Linked DNA regions of Methanotorris igneus Kol 5. The main gene of each other region encodes a partner of the protein of the gene in region 2 in a complex. Links are inferred from orthologs where the notes say so. Each region holds a gene or a part of one and is shown on either strand. Other genes may lie near its edges.

Region 1 (5,355 bases), 760 kb from region 2 along the record:
TGGAGCTTCCAACAAAGAGGAAGACGGAGGAAAAAGAAAAGTTCAGAATGTGTGTAAGATGCGGAGCATGTACAGTGGCATGTCCAACAGGTGCATTGAAGTTAGGTAAAATAACCCACAACGGAAAAGAATACAACAGGATCGAATTCAAACCACATCTATGTAACAAATGTGGCAAGTGTGTTGAAATCTGCCCATATAACGTGTTGGAGTTAACTGACAACAACGAAATGCCATTAAAAGGATTCTGTGTAATGTGCTTGAAGTGTGTTGAAGCATGTGAGAAGATTAAAAGAAATGCATTGGCATTGAAATAATTTTTTACACATTCTTATTAGAAAAACCAATCACCAAATTAATAAATCAAATATCAACAAAATATACTAAATTACCAATAACATTTGGTGATAACATGGAAGAGCCAAGAATCGGAGTATATGTCTGTCATTGTGGAGTTAACATTGGAGGAGTCGTTGATTGTCCAGAAGTTGCTGAATTTGCTAAGACATTAAAAAATGTTGTTGTTGCAAGAGATTACAAATATATGTGTGCCGACCCAGGGCAAGAGATGATTAAGAAGGATATTGAGGAATACAATTTAAACAGAGTTGTTGTTGCTGCCTGTTCTCCAAGGTTACACGAGCCAACATTTAGAAGATGTGTTGCTGAAGCAGGATTAAACCCATTCTTATTCGAGTTTGCAAACATAAGGGAACACTGTTCATGGGTTCACATGCATGAAAAGGAAAAAGCAACAGAAAAGGCAAAAGATTTAGTAAGAATGGCAGTAGCAAAGGCAAGGTTGTTGGAGCCATTAGAATTCATCAAAGTTGGAGTTACAAGAAGGGCATTGGTTATTGGAGGGGGAGTTGCTGGAATTCAGACTGCATTAGATTTAGGAGATATGGGATTTGAGACCATACTGGTTGAAAAATCCCCTTCTGTTGGAGGAAGAATGGCACAATTAGACAAAACATTCCCAACAAACGACTGTTCTATCTGTATATTGGCTCCAAAGATGGTTGATGTTGCAAAACATCCAAATGTTAAACTCTACGCATATTCAGAGGTTGTAGATGTCCAAGGATACATTGGGAACTTTAAGGTTACAATAATGAAAAAGCCAAGATACATTGATGAAACAAAATGTACTGGATGTGGACAGTGTGCAGAAGTTTGTCCAATAGATGTGCCAAATGAATTTGATATGGGTCTTGGAATGAGAAAAGCAATCTACAAACCATTCCCACAAGCAGTTCCAGCAAAATACACTATTGACAAGGAACACTGTATAGAATGTGGATTATGTGCTAAGGTTTGTGGTCCTAATGCCATCGACTTTTCCCAAAAACCAGAGTTCATTGAGGTTGAGGTTGGAACAATAATTTGTGCTATTGGTTATGATGTATTTGACCCAACAGTTAGGGAAGAGTATGGATATGGAGTTTATGACAACGTTATAACTGCTCTTGAATTGGAGAGGATGATTAATGCCTCAGGTCCAACAGGAGGAAAAGTAATTAGGTTGAGCGATGGTAAAAAACCAAAGAGAATTGCATTCATTCAATGTGTTGGTTCAAGGGATGCAAAAGTTGGCAACAAATACTGTTCCAATGTCTGTTGTATGTATGCAATGAAAAACTCACAATTAATCAAAGAAAAATCCCCAGATACGGAGATAGACATTTACTACATGGATATTAGGGCATTTAGCAAAGGATATGAGGAATTCTACGAAAGAAGTGCAAAACAATATGGCATTACATTCATAAGGGGTAGACCTGCTCAGATTTTAGAGGATCCAAAAACCAAGAACTTAATTGTTAGAGCAGAAGATACCTTATTGGGAGAAATAATCGAAAAGGAGTATGATTTGGTTGTTCTTTCAGTTGGTATGGTGCCAACAAAATCAGCTGATGAGATCCAAAAAATCTTAGGTATCTCAAGAACACCAGACCAATTCTTCATGGAGGCACACCCAAAATTAAGACCCGTCGATACAGCAACAGATGGGGTTTATTTAGCAGGGGCATGTCAAGGACCAAAAGATATTCCTGCTTCAGTAGCACAAGGTTCCGCAGCGGCAGCAAGGGCTGCAATTCCATTGGCTAAGGGAGAAGTTGAAGTCGAACCAATTGTTGCAACAGTAAATGAAGAAATTTGCGGTGGATGTGGAGTCTGTGTAAAACAATGCCCTTATGGAGCCCCAAGGTTAGTTGAAAAAGATGGTAGAAAGGTTGCAGAGGTTATTGCTGCGTTGTGTAAAGGATGCGGAACATGTGCTGCTGGATGTCCAAGTGGAGCATTAGAACAGAAACACTTCAAAACTATTCAATTATTCAAGCAAATTGAAGGAGCATTCAAAGACCCTGCATAAATCTATAGTATATGCCTAAAAGTCCTAAATTCCAAATTTTATTCCAAATTTTCAAATTTCTCTATTCAATCAGTTAAATTGCACAAAGATTATTTAAGGTGGTTCTATGGAGATAGTAAAGGACGTGGTGTGTCCATTTTGTGGGACGTTGTGTGATGACATAATATGCTATGTTGAAAATAACCACATAGTTGGAACAAAAAACGCATGTAGAATTGGACACAGCAAATTTACCCATAGAGATGGGGCAGTTAGATATACAGAGCCGTTAATGAGGGAAAATAAAAAAGATGATTTCAAAAAAGTGGATTGGGACACAGCAATAGAAAAAACAGCAGAGATATTGGTAAATGCTAAAAGACCAATATTATATGGATTCTCAGCAACTGAATGCCACGCACATGCGTATGGAATGAAATTGGCCGAAATGGTTGGAGGGGTTGTAAGCAATACAGCAGAGGTTTGTCATGGGCCAAGTGTTTGGGCACTGCAAGATGTTGGCTATCCAATCTGCACATTAGGGGAAGTAAAGAACAGAGCAGATGTTGTAATATACTGGGGATGCAACCCAATGCATGCACACCCAAGACACATGGGTAGGTATGGAGTGTTTGCGAGAGGATTTTTCAGAGAGAGAGGAAGAAGTGACAGAACCTTAATAGTTGTTGATCCAAGAAAGACAGATACTGCAAAGTTAGCTGATATCCACTTACAGGTTGAGCAACATAAGGACTATGAGTTAATAAGTGCAATGAGGGCAGTATTGAAAGATTTTGAGTTGCAAGTTGACAAAGTTGCAGGGATTCCAGTTGAGTTAATTTATGAGGCAGTCGATATTCTTAAAAACGCCCAATTTGGAATCCTATTCTTTGGTATGGGAGTTACCCAATCAAAAAGCAAACATAGAAACATAGACAATGCTATCCAATTGGTTGTTGACTTAAATGCTTACACAAAATTCTCACTCATTCCAATGAGAGGACACTACAACGTAAACGGATTCAACCAGGTCTGTACATGGGTCTCTGGCTTTCCATTATGTGTAGATTACTCAAGAGGATACCCAAGATTCAACCCGGGAGATACGAGTGTAACTGATTTACTAATAAGGAAAGAGGCAGATGCTATGCTCAACATTGCCTCTGATCCAGGAGCACACTTCCCAAATAAGGCTGTGGAGGGAATGGCAGAAATCCCACTAATAGCAATAGAGCCCCACAGAACCCCAACGACAGAATTGGCAAACATTATTCTACCCCCAGCAATTGCAGGTGTAGAATGTGAAGGAACTGCTTATAGAATGGATGGAGTTCCTATTGAATTAAAAAAAGTCATAGAGCCCCCAGAAGGCGTTTTATCAGACAGAGAAATCATGAAAAAAATTATCCGCAAAGTCAAAGAACTTTTGTAATCATAACATTTTCTTATATTTTTTTCGTTATTTAGTAATACTTTTTTAAAATTTATATTATTATAATAACAAAAATTTAAATTAAGTAGTAAATTTTATATACAACAACCAAAGGTGATATTAACATAAGTAGAGTAATACGGTGATAATTATGAATATAAAAATAAGCATCGAAAAGTTAAAATTAGTAAGACCAAAGGAAAATCCAAAAAATGCAAATTTAAAATTGGATGTAAATTGGGACATAACATACAAAAAAATAAGTAACAATTCATTTGGTTATATATGCAATTTAAAAATGGAGGGGGAATTTCCAACATTATTTGTTATTGAGGGTGCTGTGGAGTTTGAAGAAAGTATTAACCACATTCCAGATGATATCTCGCAATCAATATTAGATAGTTTATTTCAAATTTTAGTAAATATGATAACCATAACAAAAGAAATACATATTGAAGTTAAAGATTTCCCACTCGCAGAAATTCCCGCTCAAAAGGTTGCATCATAAACAAGGTGGTAGAATGAAAATTATACACACAATATGCCCAAGTTGTAGCGTTGGATGTGGAATAGATTTAATTGTTGAGAATGACAAGGTTGTAGGGACTTATCCATACAAAAAACATACAATAAATGAAGGAAAAAACTGTTTAACTGGAAAAAACTGCTACAAAATAATTTACCATGAGAAGAGATTAAAAAAACCATTAATTAAGAAAAATGGGAAGTTTGTTGAAGTTAGTTGGGATGAGGCTTTGGAGTTAATAGCAAATAAATTAAAAAGTTACAATCCAGAAGATATTGGCTTTATTGCTTCTGGAAAATGCACAAATGAAGATAACTATGCACTAAAAAAGTTTGCAGAAACTCTCGGAGTTAAAAATATAGGGCATTGTATATGCAACTCCCCAAAAGTTGGTTTGGATAAAGAGACTGCGTCAATTGATGACATTGAGAATGCAGAAGTTATTTTAATATTTGGAGATGTATTTGGACAGAATGCCCTAATTGGAAGGAAAGTAATTAAAGCAAAAGAAAAAGGGGCTGATGTCATTGTTATTGATAGAATAGAGAAAGAAATAACCAAATTAAATTCAGATGAGTTCATAAAGGTTAATGACTTTGTGGAATTTTTAAGCAATCCCAATGATGAAATAGTAAAGAAACTCAGTGAAAAGAACTCAATTATAATATTTAATGCTCTAACAACAGAGGAAGAATGTGATTTAGCATATAAATTGGCAGAAAAAACAAATAGCAAAATATTGCCAATTGCAAAACATTGCAACACCGTTGGAGCTACAATGGTTGGCATTTCTGCTTTAAATAAGGATGAGATTATCAATTTGATAAAAAGTGTCAAATGCCTCTATATTATGGGTGAAAATCCAGCATTAATTGATGATGAAGCATTAAAAAATGTTGAATTTTTGGTTGTTCAGGATATTATAATGAGCGAAACCGCAGAACTTGCTGATGTAGTGTTGCCTTCTGCATGTTGGGCAGAAAAAGAGGGAACATTCACCAATACAGAAAGGAGAACACAAAAAATAAATAAGGCAGTAAA
Region 2 (7,813 bases):
TTTTGGATTCTTTTATAGTTGTGTGCGTTAGAAGTTGAATATAGCAATAAATTTTGTGGGGCATTAAGCATTAATTTCAAAATTTAATTTAAAAGGAGATAAATAAGTATGAAAAATTCGCACAATTGTGGTCATATTCGTAGATACTGTACCCAAATTAAAATTAAAAAATTAAAATTTAATTAAGTTTGGATTATGATTAGAGACAATGTTTTTTACCTTTTTGGTTGTCGCTAAGAAAGCACTGCCCTTTAGGGCAGTGATGAATTAGGGGATGTGGGTGAGGCAAGCATAAGTTATATATAATCGAAATTTTAGTATATCATTTATTGCCCTCAGTCCACGTTATTAATGGGTGGGATTCGGGCGAAATCAAAAAAGATTTCGCTATCCGAAGCTAACGCTTCGGTTTCAAAAATCCCATCGCTGGGGGCGTTGTGTTGAGAGAAGGTATCCCCGAATCTCCTAAATGGAGATAGGGGTAGTGGCTTTGGCGGAGCCGGGGAGGGTGAGGTTTTTAACCTCCGCTCTCCCGAAACTCCGCCCTTTAAGGGCGGAGAACCGTCATAGTAACGGTGGTAATTTAAACTTTTTTTGCTTTTTAGTTGAATTTATTATTTTAATCATCTCTGCAAGTAAATTGGTGATCTTTTTTTCAGAAATTGGTGATAACACCTCATTTAATATAATTTCAAATTTTCTCGCTTCCACACCTGAGCATTCTGAGATATAATCCAAATCTATTTTTTCCCCTTTAAGATAAACTCCACAAACTCCGCAACATCCCACCACCTCATTGTCTATCATTATGGGCAACATATACTTACCAAATTTGGACCCACAAGATGTCACAATTATGGGTGGTAACTTATCTTCCTTAACTATAATTATATTCCTTGAAGCAAAATCTTCAGCAATTAGACGTTCATCGCTATTTAAAAATTTTTTTACCAATTCGTATGATACTTGATTTGCTTTTTGGCATATCTTATTACAATCTGTGCCTTTTATAATTGAACATATGGGATTGCATACATATGATGGGTAAATCATATTTCCCTCGGTATCATATGTTGTTATATTAAGCCCATATTCTTTCGCAATTCCAGAGAAAACTATTATATTTTCAATTGCGATCTTCTTTATTAGTTTTTCATAATTATCCATTTTTTCACCCTATATTGTGTAAAAAACAAAGATTTACTATAGTTTGTTATAATTATTTAACTATTGAAATTTATATAGATTTTGTGCTATTTTCGTATCATGTTTAAATATTATTTGTAAATATTCGCACAAAAAGATATATATACATTTAAATGCAAACTTTTAAAATGGAGGTGGATTTATGCTCCTAAAATCCGAGAAAGACTTTGATAACAATTTTGTAAATGAAATTATAGAAACTGGAAGAACCATTCTTGGGGAGGGGCATGTTGCTTCTTTTAAAGCATGTTATCAATGTGGAACATGCACTGGAAGTTGTCCAAGTGGTAGAATAACTGCCTTTAAAACAAGAAAGTTAATAAAATATGCCCAATTTGGGATGAGGAAGTTTGCTGTAGAAAGTGAGGATTTATGGATGTGCACAACATGCTATGAATGCTATGAAAGATGCCCAAGGGAAGTAAAAATCACAGATATAATCAAAGTGATTAGGAATATTGCAGCAAGGGAGGGGAGAATGGCAAAAGCCCATAGAATGACTGCATTGTATGTATTTAAAACCGGGCATGCTGTTCCAATTAATGAAGAAACAAGAAAAGCAAGGAAATCAATAGGGTTAAGTGAAGTTCCCCCAACAACGCACAAATATCCTGAAGTGTTGGAGGTTATAAGGGGGATTATGAAGGATATGAAATTTTGCGATATTGTGGGAATATGCACTGAGAGTATGGAATTAAAACCTGTTGAATGGAAAGATATGTCTGAATAGGTGGTTTTATGGAATTTGCTTTTTTCTTGGGATGTATTGCACCAAATAGATATCCAGGAATCGAGGCAGCAACAGTTAAGGCATTAAAAATGCTTGGCATAGAAGTAGTTGATATGGAGGGGGCGAGTTGTTGCCCAGCTCCAGGGGTTTTTGGATCCTTTGACTTAAAAACATGGCTTGCATTGGCGGCAAGGAATTTGTGCGTTGCAGAAGAGATGGGCATGGATATAATAACAATATGTAACGGATGCTATGGTTCATTGTTTGAGGCGAATCACATCCTTCAAGAAAACAAAGAAGCAAGGGACATGGTAAATAAAGTTTTATCAAAATATGGGCTGGAATATAAAGGAACTGTTAAAGTTAGACATCTTCCAGAAGTTCTCTACTATGATTTAGGTGTTGATGCAATAGCAGAGAGCGTAAAAAAGCCCCTCAATATAAATGTTGCAGTTCATTATGGTTGCCACTACTTAAAACCAACCGATATAAAACATTTGGAAGGTTCCGAAAGACCGAAGTCATTGGATGAACTTGTTGAAGCACTTGGGGCTAAGTCAATACCTTATAGGGATAAAAATATGTGCTGTGGAGCAGGAGGGGGTGTTAGAGCAAGAAACCTCGATGTTGCATTAGAAATGACCGACAACAAATTAAGAAATATGAAAGAGGCAGGAGCAGATTGTGTTACAGAAGTTTGCCCATTTTGCCACCTTCAATTTGATAGAGGGCAAATTGAAATAAAGGAGAAATTTGGTAAAGAATACAACATACCAGTAATCCACTATTCACAACTATTGGGATTGGCTATGGGCATGTCGCCAAAGGATGTTGCTTTGGACTTACATTTTATATCAACTGAACCATTAATCAAAAAACTTGGATTATAAAAAGGTGATAAAATGAAAAATGAGGTTTTCTTTGGAGAAGGAATGAAAACAGTCAAAGAGAAGTATCCAGATTTGTATGAGGCAATTGTTAAATTAAATGAGGCAGCATTTACTGGAAAAGTTTTAGATTACAAAACTCAGAAGTTAATTGCAATAGGAATTGTTGCCTCAAAATGTGATGAGGTTGCAACAGAAAGACAGATGAGAAGTGGAATGAAAGAACTCGGCATTACAAAAGAAGAGATTGCAGATGTCTTAAGAGTTGTTCTATTAACAAGTGGAATGCCTGCATTTACAAAAGCAATGAAAATTTTGGAAAAATTGTAATGGCATATGCCTCAATTAAATTATTTAGTTTTGAAAGGGGAGAGCTATGAATTATTTCTGTGGAATAAACAGAATGAAAGAAGGAACAGACTTTGAAAAAAAGCACACTCCATTCATAGAATGCCCAGAAGTTGTTAAAGCAGATGAATATTTTGAGGTTAAAGTAACAACTGGAATCCCACATCCTATGGAAGATGGACATTTTATCCAATGGATTGAGCTGTTTATGTCTGATATTTATTTGGCAAGAGTTGATTTTACCCAATTCATGAAACCAGAAATAGTATTTGTTGTAAAAGCCCCTTCAAAAGGGCATGATAAGTTCACTCTTAAAGCCCTTATGAGATGCAATTTACACGGCATTTGGGAATATGAAAAAGAAGTTAAGGTTGAATAAAATAATGAATAAAATAACAAAGGAGGGATAGAGAATGGATAAGTACCAATGTATGTGTGGGTGGATATACGATCCAGAAGTTGGAGAACCTTCTCAAAACATAAAGCCGGGTACACCATTTGAAGCCCTTCCAGATACTTTTACATGTCCGCAGTGTGGATTAGGGAAAAATGCATTTAGAAAAATTTAGGGGGAGGGAGGTTGATAACAACAAACCACCCCTTATATGAAGCATTGAAGGACATTCAAGATTTTAAATTAAGATTGGTGGAGTTTTTTAAGGATAAAAAAGTATTTCCAATAAAAAGTAAGGTGGAACTTGCCAACGCATTACCATGTGGATTGTCATTACCATGTGGAGAGATAGAAGCTGGAGAATTGGTAAAATTGTTAAATGAAGATGATTTCCCAATAAAAGACGCTGAAGATTTGGCTGTGAAATTGGCAAATAAATGCTTAATTGAGAAGGAAAATAAATAAGAGAATCAAAACTTTGCAATTTTAATTTATAATTTTTGCTATTACTTAAAGATGGTGGTAAAATGTTAATTGAAGTCTTTACATCACCAATGTGTCCGCATTGTCCAGCAGCAAAGAAAGTTGTTGAAGATGTTGTGGGTAAATTGAGTTGTGATGATATTGAAGTAAAGTATATTGATGTAACGGAAGACCCTGGTAGCGTAGATAAATACAGTATTATGGCTGTTCCAACTATTGTGGTTGATGGTGAAGTCGCATTTGTTGGAGCTCCTTCCAAGGAACAATTTGAAAATTATCTAAGAGAAAAGTTGAATAGGTGAATCATGGATGATTAAAGAAAATATCTTAGATGCTTTAAATAAACAAATAAACAGAGAATTTTATTCCGCATATCTCTACTTATCTATGTCAGCTTATGCAGAATCTATTGGATTGAAGGGTTTTGCTCAATGGCTTAAAGTCCAAAGCCAAGAAGAATTGGATCACGCAATGAAGATATATGATTATGTCATAGAAAGAGGGGGAAAAGTAAAACTATACTCCATAGAAGAACCAAAGAGCGAGTGGTCATCAATTATTGAAGTATTTGAAGATGGATATAAACATGAAGTATCCATAACTCAATCAATAAATGATATCATGGATCTTGCAATGTCTGAAAAGGATTATGCAACAGTAAATATGCTTCAATGGTTTGTAACTGAACAAGTTGAAGAAGAAGCGTCCTTTTCAGAAATTTTGGATAAATTAAAGCTAATTGGAGATGATAAAAGAGGTTTATTCATGCTTGATAAAGAACTTGGACAGAGAACTTACTCTCCTTAACTACAAAAGATTTAGGTGGAAATATGACATGGTGGAAATGTTCTAACTGCGGATATTTATTTGAGGCAGATACAATCCCTGAAAAATGTCCAAACTGTGGTGAAAAATGTACTTTTTATGATGTGACATGCTATACACCAGAATGTGGATGCCAAGGTTACGATCCAAAATTGGTTGCAAGAAAAGATCCACGTATCCTCTAATAACTTAAGTTATCCTTGAATAGATTATCTAAACTACGAATACGAGTAAATACTAGTTAATTAAAAAATATTAAAAAAAATAAAAAACCCGGGAGGGGGCAAAATGTGTGAAGAAACAATTTGTTGCATTGAAGGAGGTAGAATGCCTTTAATAGGTGAAAAATTTCCAGAAGTTGAAGTAAAAACTACACACGGAGTTATTAAACTGCCTGATCACTATAAAGGTAAGTGGTTTGTTCTATTTAGCCACCCAGCAGATTTTACACCAGTTTGTACAACAGAGTTTGTAGGATTCCAAAAAAGATACAAGGAATTTAAAGAACTCAATACTGAACTAATTGGTTTGAGTATAGACCAAGTTTTCAGCCATTTAAAATGGATTGAATGGATAAAAGAAAAATTAAATGTGGAGATTGAGTTCCCTGTTATAGCAGATGATAGAGGGATATTAGCAGAGCAATTGGGAATGATAAGCCCATATAAAGGAAATAACACTGTGAGGGCAGTATTTGTTGTTGATGATAAGGGAATCATAAGGGCAATAATATACTACCCACAAGAAGTTGGAAGAAATCTTGACGAAATCGTGAGGTTAGTTAAAGCACTTCAAACATCAGATAAAAAAGGAATGGCTATGCCTGCAAATTGGCCAAATAACGATATACTTGGAGATAAAGTTATAATTCCACCAGCATCAACTATTGAAGAAATAAAACAAAGAAAAGAAGCTTGTAAAAAAGGAGAAATTGAATGTCTCGACTGGTGGCTATGTTATAAAAAATTGGAATAATCCAAACATTAATTTTTATAATTCATTAACTTTTTTGGTGAATAGAAATGGTTGAAATTAAATTATCCTGCAAATTGGATAATAGTTGTGAAAAACCAAGGTATAGGAAGTATAGGTGTAGGGTTTGCGGTTGGACATATGACCCATTAAAAGGGGATCCAAGCCAAAATATCCCACCAAAAACACCATTTGAAGAACTTCCAGATACTTGGGTTTGTCCAATTTGTAGAGGAAAAATTGGAAAAGAATCATTTGAACCCTTGGATGAATGGGTAGAATTTGATTGAAGGAGGGGATTTTATGAAAACGGCCTTTTTAGTATTTAGCTATGAAAAAAATGGAAAACCAAACATGCCTATAATGTTCCATACACTTTTATTTGCAAATGAGATGAAGGAAAAAGGAGATGAAGTAAAAATTATACTCGAAGGAGAAGGTGTAAATTGGGCAAAAGATTTGCTCAATGAAGATCATCCACTTAAAAATCATTTTGAAAAATTAAAAGATGATTTTGTTGTTTGTGAAGCATGTGCAAGCATGTTTGGAGTTAAAGAGAAAATTGAAGGAAAATTAAAGTTAGATAATGATTTATTTGGACATGTAAGCCTAAAAAAGTATTTGGATGATGGATATCAAATAATTGAATTATAAATGAAGAATTTAAAGTTTATTTAAAAATTTAAAAGTGGTATCTATGGTAGTAGAAATAAAAAAGGATATTTTCTGGGTTGGTGTGGTGGACTGGGAAATTAGGGACTTTCATGGTTATATAACCTCAAACGGTTCCACATACAACTCCTATTTAATAAAAGATGAAAAAAACGTTTTGATTGATACCGCTAAGGGTTACATGTTTGATGAATTAATCAGAGGAATTAGCAGAATTATTAATCCAGAGGACATTGACTATGTCGTTGTAAATCATGTAGAAACTGATCACAGCGGTTGTGTAGATAAAATAGTTGAACTTAGTGGAGCAACAGTAATTACGAATGAGAAGGGGAAAGAACATTTATCTTTACATTATGATACAAAGGATTGGGATTTTATTATTGTAGATAGCGGAGATGAAATTTCCATTGGAAAAAGAACTTTAAAATTTATAAAAACGCCTATGCTCCACTGGCCAGATAATATGGTGACGTACTGTAAAGAGGAAAAGATTTTATTCTCGAATGATGCATTTGGACAACACTTAGCAAGTTCTGAAAGATTTGATTATGAAGTTGGGGACGAGATCCTTGAGTATGCAAAGGAGTATTTTGCAAATATATTAATGCCTTATAAGATGCTTATTCCTAATGCAATAAATTCCTTAAAAGATTTAGAGATAGAGCTTATATGTCCATCTCATGGTGTTATATGGAAGGAGAAAAAAGATGAAATCATAAAAAAGTATCTTGATTGGGCAAATGATAAAATAGAAAACAAAGCGGTCATTGTTTATGATACAATGTATAACTCAACCAAAAAGATTGCCCATGCTATTGCTGATGGTTTAATGGAAAATGGTGTTAAAGTAGCGATATACAAAATTTCTGAAACTCCTATGAATACCATCATTAGAGAAATTTTAGATGCAAAATACGTTCTTATCGGCTCTCCAACATTAAATCAAAATGTTTTACCTAATATTGCAAAATTTTTAGCTTATATAGAGGGATTAAAGCCAACCAATAAAATAGGAGTCGCTTTTGGCTCCTATGGTTGGATGGAAATGGCAACTGAAAAGATAAAGGAGGTGTTTAGGAAGTTGAATTTTGAAATCGTTGATGATGAATGCTTAAAGGTCAAATTTGTCCCAAAAGAAGAAGATCTAAAAAAATGTTATGAGTTTGGCCTTAAATTGGGGAGTTCATAATTTTTAATGCAATGAGAGTAATAAAGAATGTTGTATGTCCATTTTGTGGGAAAAAACAGCGAGATATTAGAAAGAATACTTAAAGCCGTTAAAAAAATTAAACC

The links.
Region 1: the proteins of hdrC (region 2) and METIG_RS06005 are in contact, whole or in part, in a cryo-EM structure (PDB 7BKB), measured with the Methanospirillum hungatei proteins. The link is inferred for Methanotorris igneus Kol 5 from one-to-one orthologs. Residues at the interface, in WP_011448820.1 of Methanospirillum hungatei: Arg18, Arg19, Tyr20, His21, Leu22, Asp24, Ile40, Asn42, Met43, Cys44, Tyr45, Gln46, Arg65, Leu66, Arg69, Val72, Leu73, Leu75, Glu78, Arg100; in WP_011448822.1 of Methanospirillum hungatei: Lys396, Tyr441, Glu455, Tyr458, Tyr459, Gln462, His463, Lys467, Phe468, Ile469, Phe488, Asp491, Leu493, Leu494, Arg496, Pro497, Val498, Asp499, Val500, Glu501.

Annotation. Positions count from the first base shown.
Region 1 is NC_015562.1:1,195,968-1,201,322, reverse strand. Bases 1-2,894 are described here. They hold METIG_RS06005 (CoB--CoM heterodisulfide reductase iron-sulfur subunit A family protein), read left to right. Parts: upstream 1-412; coding sequence 413-2,377; downstream 2,378-2,894. Other genes in these bases: METIG_RS06000 (formylmethanofuran dehydrogenase subunit B), read left to right, coding at 2,484-2,894; METIG_RS06010 (4Fe-4S binding protein), read left to right, coding at 1-317. Outside these bases: more of METIG_RS06000, read left to right, coding at 2,895-3,788; METIG_RS05995 (hypothetical protein), read left to right, coding at 3,940-4,296; METIG_RS05990 (molybdopterin oxidoreductase family protein), read left to right, coding at 4,310-5,355. UniProt on the Methanocaldococcus jannaschii protein: Part of a complex that catalyzes the reversible reduction of CoM-S-S-CoB to the thiol-coenzymes H-S-CoM (coenzyme M) and H-S-CoB (coenzyme B).
Region 2 is NC_015562.1:437,161-444,973, forward strand. What follows is about bases 254-3,142. They hold hdrC (CoB--CoM heterodisulfide reductase subunit C), read left to right. Parts: upstream 254-1,348; coding sequence 1,349-1,936; downstream 1,937-3,142. Other genes in these bases: METIG_RS02060 (PocR ligand-binding domain-containing protein), read right to left, coding at 565-1,167; hdrB (CoB--CoM heterodisulfide reductase subunit B), read left to right, coding at 1,945-2,826; METIG_RS02075 (carboxymuconolactone decarboxylase family protein), read left to right, coding at 2,839-3,142. Also shown: more of METIG_RS02075, read left to right, coding at 3,143-3,153; METIG_RS02080 (class II SORL domain-containing protein), read left to right, coding at 3,200-3,550; METIG_RS02085 (rubredoxin), read left to right, coding at 3,585-3,740; METIG_RS02090 (MTH865 family protein), read left to right, coding at 3,752-4,030; METIG_RS02095 (MJ0307 family thioredoxin), read left to right, coding at 4,093-4,350; METIG_RS02100 (ferritin), read left to right, coding at 4,358-4,855; METIG_RS02105 (rubredoxin-like domain-containing protein), read left to right, coding at 4,879-5,058; METIG_RS02110 (peroxiredoxin), read left to right, coding at 5,162-5,848; METIG_RS02115 (rubredoxin), read left to right, coding at 5,896-6,135; METIG_RS02120 (DsrE family protein), read left to right, coding at 6,149-6,499; METIG_RS02125 (FprA family A-type flavoprotein), read left to right, coding at 6,543-7,709.